2 regions of the Paenibacillus sp. CMM36 genome follow, and region 1 is predicted to be linked to the other one. Evidence: a T-box and tRNA genes for the amino acid it is inferred to sense, from the RefSeq annotation. Region 1 holds a T-box; the other holds one or more tRNA genes.
What was found. The T-box of region 1 lies ahead of ileS (isoleucine--tRNA ligase). A T-box ahead of a tRNA ligase gene usually reads a tRNA of that ligase, here a tRNA-Ile.

Region 1 (3,429 bases):
CACAAACCCAGATGTTTAGCGGTGTACCCCAATAGCGATCACGACTGATGTTCCAATCCACCAGTTCCTCCAAAAACTTGCCAAAACGTCCTTCACGTACATGACCCGGATACCATTCGACTTCGCTGTTGTTGGCAATCAGTTGATCCTTGATCGCAGTTGTTTTGATAAACCAACTGTCCATAGCATAGTACAATAATGGAGTATCGCAACGCCAGCAGAACGGATAGCTATGCTCGTATTTTTCCTTGCTGTACAGCAGGCCTTTTTCGGACAGCATTTTTACAATATCTACATCACAGTCTTTCACAAAACGACCTGCAAAATCAGTGATTTCCTCTACATAGTTACCTTGAAGATCCACCACGTTAATGAACTCAACACCATTTTCACGACATACCCGGTAATCATCCTCACCATGCGCTGGAGCCATATGAACGATACCTGTACCGCTGGAATCTGTTACGAACTTCGCACCCAGAATCTGATTACCCTTCTCAACCTGAAAATACGTAAATGGCGGGGTATAGGTTTGGCCAACCAGTTCTGAACCAGATAGCGTGCCAATCACTTCATGCTCGCCTTTAATGACGTCTTCAACCAGATTTTTAGCAACGATGTATACACCGTCTTCCTGCTTCACACGTGCATATTCCAGTTCAGGGTTGACGGCGAGCGCCACGTGACTCGGCAAGGTCCAAGGTGTTGTCGTCCAAGCCAGTACATATTCACCACTGCTATGCAGCTTGAATTTGGCCGTGGCACTCAGATCCTTTACATCTTTGTAGCCCTGCGCTACTTCATGAGAACTTAGCGTTGTCTGACAATCCGGACAATACGGACTCACACGATGACCACGATACAGCAGATCTTTTTCATGAATGGTCGCCAAAATGTTCCATACGCTCTCGATATAGTTATTATCCAATGTAATGTACGGGTTATCGAGGTCTGTCCAGTATCCGATCGCTTCGGTTAGATCACGCCATTGTTGCTCGTATTCAAACACGCTCGCCTTACATTTTTTTATAAACTTTTCAACGCCGTATTCTTCAATTTCAGGTTTATGGGAGATCCCCAGTTGCTTCTGTACACCTAATTCTACCGGCAAGCCATGCGTGTCCCAGCCTGCCTTACGTACGACGCGGTATCCCTTCATTGTCTGATATCGGCCCACAAAATCCTTAATTACACGGCCCAGCACGTGACCGATATGCGGTTTACCGTTAGCTGTTGGTGGGCCCTCATAGAACACAAAATTTGGCTTTCCTTCACGATTTGTGATGGATTTACGGAATGTGTCCTCCTGCTTCCATTTGCTCAGGATGCGCAGGTCACGGGACCGTGCTTTTTCTTTAACATCCACTCTGTTCATACTGTCATACTCCCTCTCTGCTCATCATTGATTTCCCTAGCATTTCCTAAAAAAAGCAACAAAAAAAGCCCCATCCCTGTAAAGGGACGAGACTGTGCTCGCGTTACCACCCTGATTCCGTAAAAATAGACCATTCTAAAAATACAGTCTCATCACGGCTCTCTGAGCCCCACTCAACTACAGCAGGGCGCCATTATAACGCATGGCAAACGGTGATTGCTTACACACGCCATACATCTTAAGCGCTTCAGCTCACTTCTCCGGGAGGATCTTCGGTCATGTTCTGAACGTTGGCTTGCACCGGAAGGCCAACTCTCTGAGGGACAAATCATGACGTACTCGTTCCCATCAACGAATTAAACATGTTAAATTCATCGAATATTAAACAGCAACATCGTTACCTTGAATAACAACCATCAGCCGACGGACGGATAATCATTGAATTCAGTATAGTATTTACAGTTATAGCCTGTTTAAAGTGAAAAGTCAACCCTAACAACGTCTAATAAAAGCTTGTCAGAAATGAAATTAGTAAATTTCTTTCATCTCACGCTCGCGTTCCAGTACTTCGCGTTCCCGGTTTTCAAGAGCTTCCCAGCCGTCTTGGCTTAACAAGTCAAGCTGTGCTTCCACCAGTGTACGAAACCGTGCTCGGTAAATCGATGCCTGCTTCTTCAGCTCTTCAACCTCCAACGCGATCTTGCGGGATTTGGACAATGCTTCGTTCACAATACGGTCCGCATTTTTTTCCGCTTCCTTCACGATCAATTGGGATTCTTTCTTGGCGTTGTTACGAACTTCATCTGCGGCTTCCTGCGCTACGATAATCGTCTTACTCAGCGTATCCTCAATGGTCGCGAAATGATCGAGCTTCTCCTGTACGTTCAACAACTCGGTGCTCAGTTCTTTATTTTCACGAATAACGCCCTCGTAATCTTTGATCACCTGATCCAAAAATTCATTAACCTGATCCTCATCATAACCGCGAAGCCGGCGGGCAAATTCCTTGTTATGTATATCCAATGGCGTTAATGGCATGCCGTCCACCTCCTATAAGATTGACAAAAAATACATTTTCCGCGTCACGACGCTCACTATCATCTATCGGTCATCATACCCCGTTTTGTGAATACTGTACAGAGCAAAATCGTTCCAGTTCTTCGCTATAGCTTAATTCTTTCGACAGAAAGCTCGTGATTCCTGCCTACAGCTATACAAACTTACCAATTTTGACACGGAATCTTCCCTTTTTTGTCATCCCGTCTGTTTCAAGCACTTTGAAACGCCCAAAACCCTGCATGGAAATAACGTCTCCAGCTTTAAGTGGAGTGGATGGATTCTCCTCCACCTTCCAATTTACCCTGCACCGTCCCGCCCGAATCGGTGTTAATATTTTACTGCGGCTTAGCTTGTACACATCGCTAGCAATACCGTCCAGACGCAAAGAAGCGACCGTCAGGTCTAGCGTCTCTAATGCAACTTCCTTCGTTCGCAGACTCGCTACAGGCAATAGTTCTGTCCATACATGAACACGGTGTACCTGCTGCAAATGCATCGTCATAAAATCACCGATCTCTGAAGCTACCAATACATGACACCCATCATCCAGTACATGAATATCTCCAATTTTCCCACGTTTGATTCCAAGTCCCAGTAGGGCACCTAGATAATCACCGTGCTCAAGGGTACCTATTTTAAGATCGTCAGATGTGATGGAAAGGACCTGAATCCCCATCTCCTCACCGTCCAAATACGAATAATCGGGCGCAATCAGCGCCCGCTTTCGTTCCGAAGCCATGTATCCGCCATCTACCCTAATCGTGACCTTGTCTTCCTTCGAAGCAAGTGTCTCCAATATGTACTGTTGGCGCGGGTCCAAAAAATCAGTCAGCTTCTGCTCATGATAAGCCCCCGCATGACTGATCCATTCGGAAGCACGATCCACATAATCCCGTTCATCCGGGTGAAAATGCTCATAAATCTCAGTTCGCATAACTCCTCCTAGACGAGCTTACCAATTAAAGAAATCAAACCGTACGACGCAAAACGCAGAG
Region 2 (3,429 bases), on a different contig from region 1:
TAGAGTGCAAATTAAACTTGCTTGAGATTCAAACACTTTTTTACCTGTTGCGGACATCATCATATCAATAGAAGTAAACTTATTTCCATTGCGCAGTGTCGTTTCTCTTTCTTTAGACCAAGCAAGCGACATTGTTCCATACCCAGAGTTCTCCAAAGTATCAAATTGTTTATTCATTTCTGCTGTAAGCAATGTATAGCCATTGTCTGTAGTCTTATCACTGATCTCTTTTAACGATGTATATCTCGAGCCATTTTTTTTGTTAAAATCTCTAATTACCCATTCCTCTGCTGCTGACATTGCTTTGTCTGCGGTATCTATTCCAAGAAGTTTAACAATTTTATTGGTTCTTGCTTCTTCAACAAGATCCTTAACAACTACACTTCGGAAATATTCCCATTGATCTGCTGGGCTTCCTTTTGTATGAATGGGGACAACGTTTTTTAAACTCCATGTTTCCCACCCTTTCTCAAAAGAGAGTAGCATGTAATCATCTGGATTGTCATAGTGAAGCTCTGTGACCTCCTTCCAGAGTCGCGTTTTGCCCGATTTATAGTTACCGACAATCAGTGAACGAATCCCGTGAAGTGCTACCTTAGGTACATTATCAATTACTGCATCTCTCAATCCCATATAATTAATTATTCTCTCCCTTTTATCTATAATTTTTTGTTGACCTATTTGATCCCATGTTTATACTTCAATGAATTTTGTATAACTTGGTCTGTGTTTTATACACAGACCGCTTTTTTAATTGATTATAACTATCTAATCTCACGCAAATGGATCTGCAAATGGATCATCGGATGGTTTGGTTGTTTGATTAAATGGATCATCGCTTGCTACACTCTCACTAAAAGGATTTTCATTTGTCAAAACAGCAGACTTCTTGAATTCCTCTTCCTTCAAAAGTTCGCGCATCAAGCTGCCTTCCACATAACTGATAACTTCCAGACCCTTTTTATCCCCGTTAGTGACACGCTCTTGTCGTGTTACCTTCTCACTACTATCCACTTGACTAAATGGGTCATCGGATGAAATTTCTTCTACGATATCCACGTAAGCAAAAGTTGCTCTGTTGTTGTCTTGTCCAATAACCTCAATAAAGTCGTAGGTATTAAGAGAAGAGAAGGCATCAGCCATCGAAATGCCATGTTCTACTTTCTTCTGATACACCATCATTTCAACATCTTTTGGTTCGGATCTCTCGATTCCATTTGTCAAAACAACTGCATTAATTTTTGTATCTCCAGTCTCACTATCTTGATATGTAGTATTGATACCAATTTGCATGTTAAATCTATTTACTTCAATAAAATCTGGCGATTGGAAGTCGCACACGTAATTAATGGATTTCCCAGCAACTTTAACATCTTGAGGCTCACCATCAATGATAACCTTTCCTTCTTTGATTGGATTGACAAAACTAATCTGTCTCGAAATACCTTTAATTGTTTTGCCGTCTTCTGTATCAAACTCATATGGAATGTATTTTCCCTTAACTTCTACCCAAAAGTCTTTTTCTACAATCTCTTTAAACTTATCGATTCTATCCCATTCAGGTTCAATGAGATGATATGTATTATCTGGATATGTGTCTTTATTGTATCTTTGATTCCATTCTACTTTTGCCGACTTTCTATGCTGCCTGCTGTAAGGATATGCATAGGGCTTTTCTTTACCTGTAATCTTAACTTTCAATTCATTACTCATTGCCGTTTCGATAATAAATTGAAATACTTTCTTTTTCCCCTCTTCTTCAGTTGAGTAAAACGGGACATCTACCCAGTTATCTGTGTTATCTTTTTCCTTAATTGGTTTGACTTTTCCCACAAAATGAAATCCATTGTTAAATTCTTTGCCACCATGATTGTTGTTTACTTTAATCTTATAGTCTGCCATTTGTATTTTATATCTCCCTTTAATGTTTAATTATTTTTATTTGATTAATCCATTTTCGATCAATCATAAAAGGGAGGGCTTCTTAATTTGTTCTTGATTCATATCACCACCTTTTCAAAGTGAGATGAGCTGCATCTATATAATCGCGCTAGGCGCGTTATTGTTGTATGTACTTCTTTGTCAGTTATTAGCTTCTTCATTGAAACTAGGTAAATCCACTATCGTAATAACTGTTCATGTTTCAGCATCTCCTTTCAGTTATATTTCATCTATATAATCACACATTGCTGTGTGTTATTTTTTGGTGGGTCTCACCCGACTTGAACGGGCATTAGCCAATTTATGAGATTGGTGTCTTAACCAATTAGACGAAAGACCCTTATGCATTGCCTTTTGGTAACTATTTATCTTGATAAAAGTATTCTTTTAGGAGGTCAATCACCTTGTTCATTAAATATAACACGCTAAACTATTATAGTCAATACATTTCATTATTTTTAATTGTATAGTTTTTGTAAACTTCCTTTCTATCTCTATCTATATGGTATGTAATCAGCCGAACCATACGCTCGGCAATGGTTATGCAACTACTAAGACAAAGCTAGATGTAGCAAATTTGAATATTTATTTTTTTCATACAAGCTATATAGTGTTTCTGGGTCTGTTACTTTTAATCTAGCTAACTTAAAATCATCGACTTTTTCTTGATATAGTTTTTCAAGTGCCATGATATTATTATCATTATAATCAATAATAAACTCATACTTGTCTTTATAACCTTCTTCGTCGATCAACTGCTTTCTTCTTTCTGACAGATAAATATATTCAGAGCCAGGATTTCCATTGCAAAATAAATACATTTTTTGTCTGTCAGAGTCACTTCTCAAAAGAAACTCTATTTTTTTCATTATTATTGTGGCATTTGTAGGTATCTCAAGCCGATAAATTAGTTCGTCTTGCTGCATAGCATTATCTCCTTGCTGTCGAATTCTATACTTTTATTATACGAGATTACTATAATTAGGCAACAACTTTACACACCATGTCTAAATATATTGACTTAATCAATATACTGGAAAAACGCCCATATAGTGTGTCACTTTTTGTCGAATCGTTTATTCAGGAACTTATGTTCGTATTTATTTTAATTATACTACTGCCAAAAGGCATAAGCAACATAAATCCAAAAATAACTCTTATTTTTTATTGTTTCTAAGTCTCTGTAACATCTTTTTTACTGTTGTTAAATGTACCGCTGCGATTTCCACAAAGCTTTTCTTGGTCTTATCAAAATAAATCTCATATACCCTTTCATCGATTTCATCAATCTTAGTCACATCAGCCATACTTCCTCTTCCAACTCTTACGAATCCCTCAATGTTCTCAAATAAACGCATCGTCTGCTCTGTTCTTGTTTCATCGATAAATTCACCCATACCAGTTATGTATACAATCCGTGTTTGTCCTGTTTTCCCGCTCTTTTTTTCAGTTCTAAATCCTTGAACTTCTGACACTGGTAACATAATT

Region 2: it encodes a tRNA-Ile, which carries the amino acid that the T-box ahead of ileS (isoleucine--tRNA ligase) is inferred to sense. The anticodon was not compared.

The regions. Positions count from the first base shown of each region.
Region 1 covers NZ_JBSEDY010000009.1:60,947-64,375, forward strand. Annotated here, with positions in the region: gene ileS (isoleucine--tRNA ligase) at 1-1,375, opposite strand, end outside; T-box leader at 1,455-1,736, opposite strand; gene ACWA2B_RS17885 (DivIVA domain-containing protein) at 1,904-2,413, opposite strand; gene ACWA2B_RS17890 (YlmH family RNA-binding protein) at 2,586-3,368, opposite strand; gene ACWA2B_RS17895 (YggT family protein) at 3,377-3,429, opposite strand, start outside.
Region 2 covers NZ_JBSEDY010000004.1:130,390-133,818, forward strand. Annotated here, with positions in the region: gene ACWA2B_RS10475 (AAA family ATPase) at 1-633, opposite strand, end outside; gene ACWA2B_RS10480 (hypothetical protein) at 775-1,902, opposite strand; tRNA gene ACWA2B_RS10485 (tRNA-Ile) at 2,205-2,281, opposite strand; gene ACWA2B_RS10490 (hypothetical protein) at 2,493-2,867, opposite strand; gene ACWA2B_RS10495 (hypothetical protein) at 3,099-3,429, opposite strand, start outside.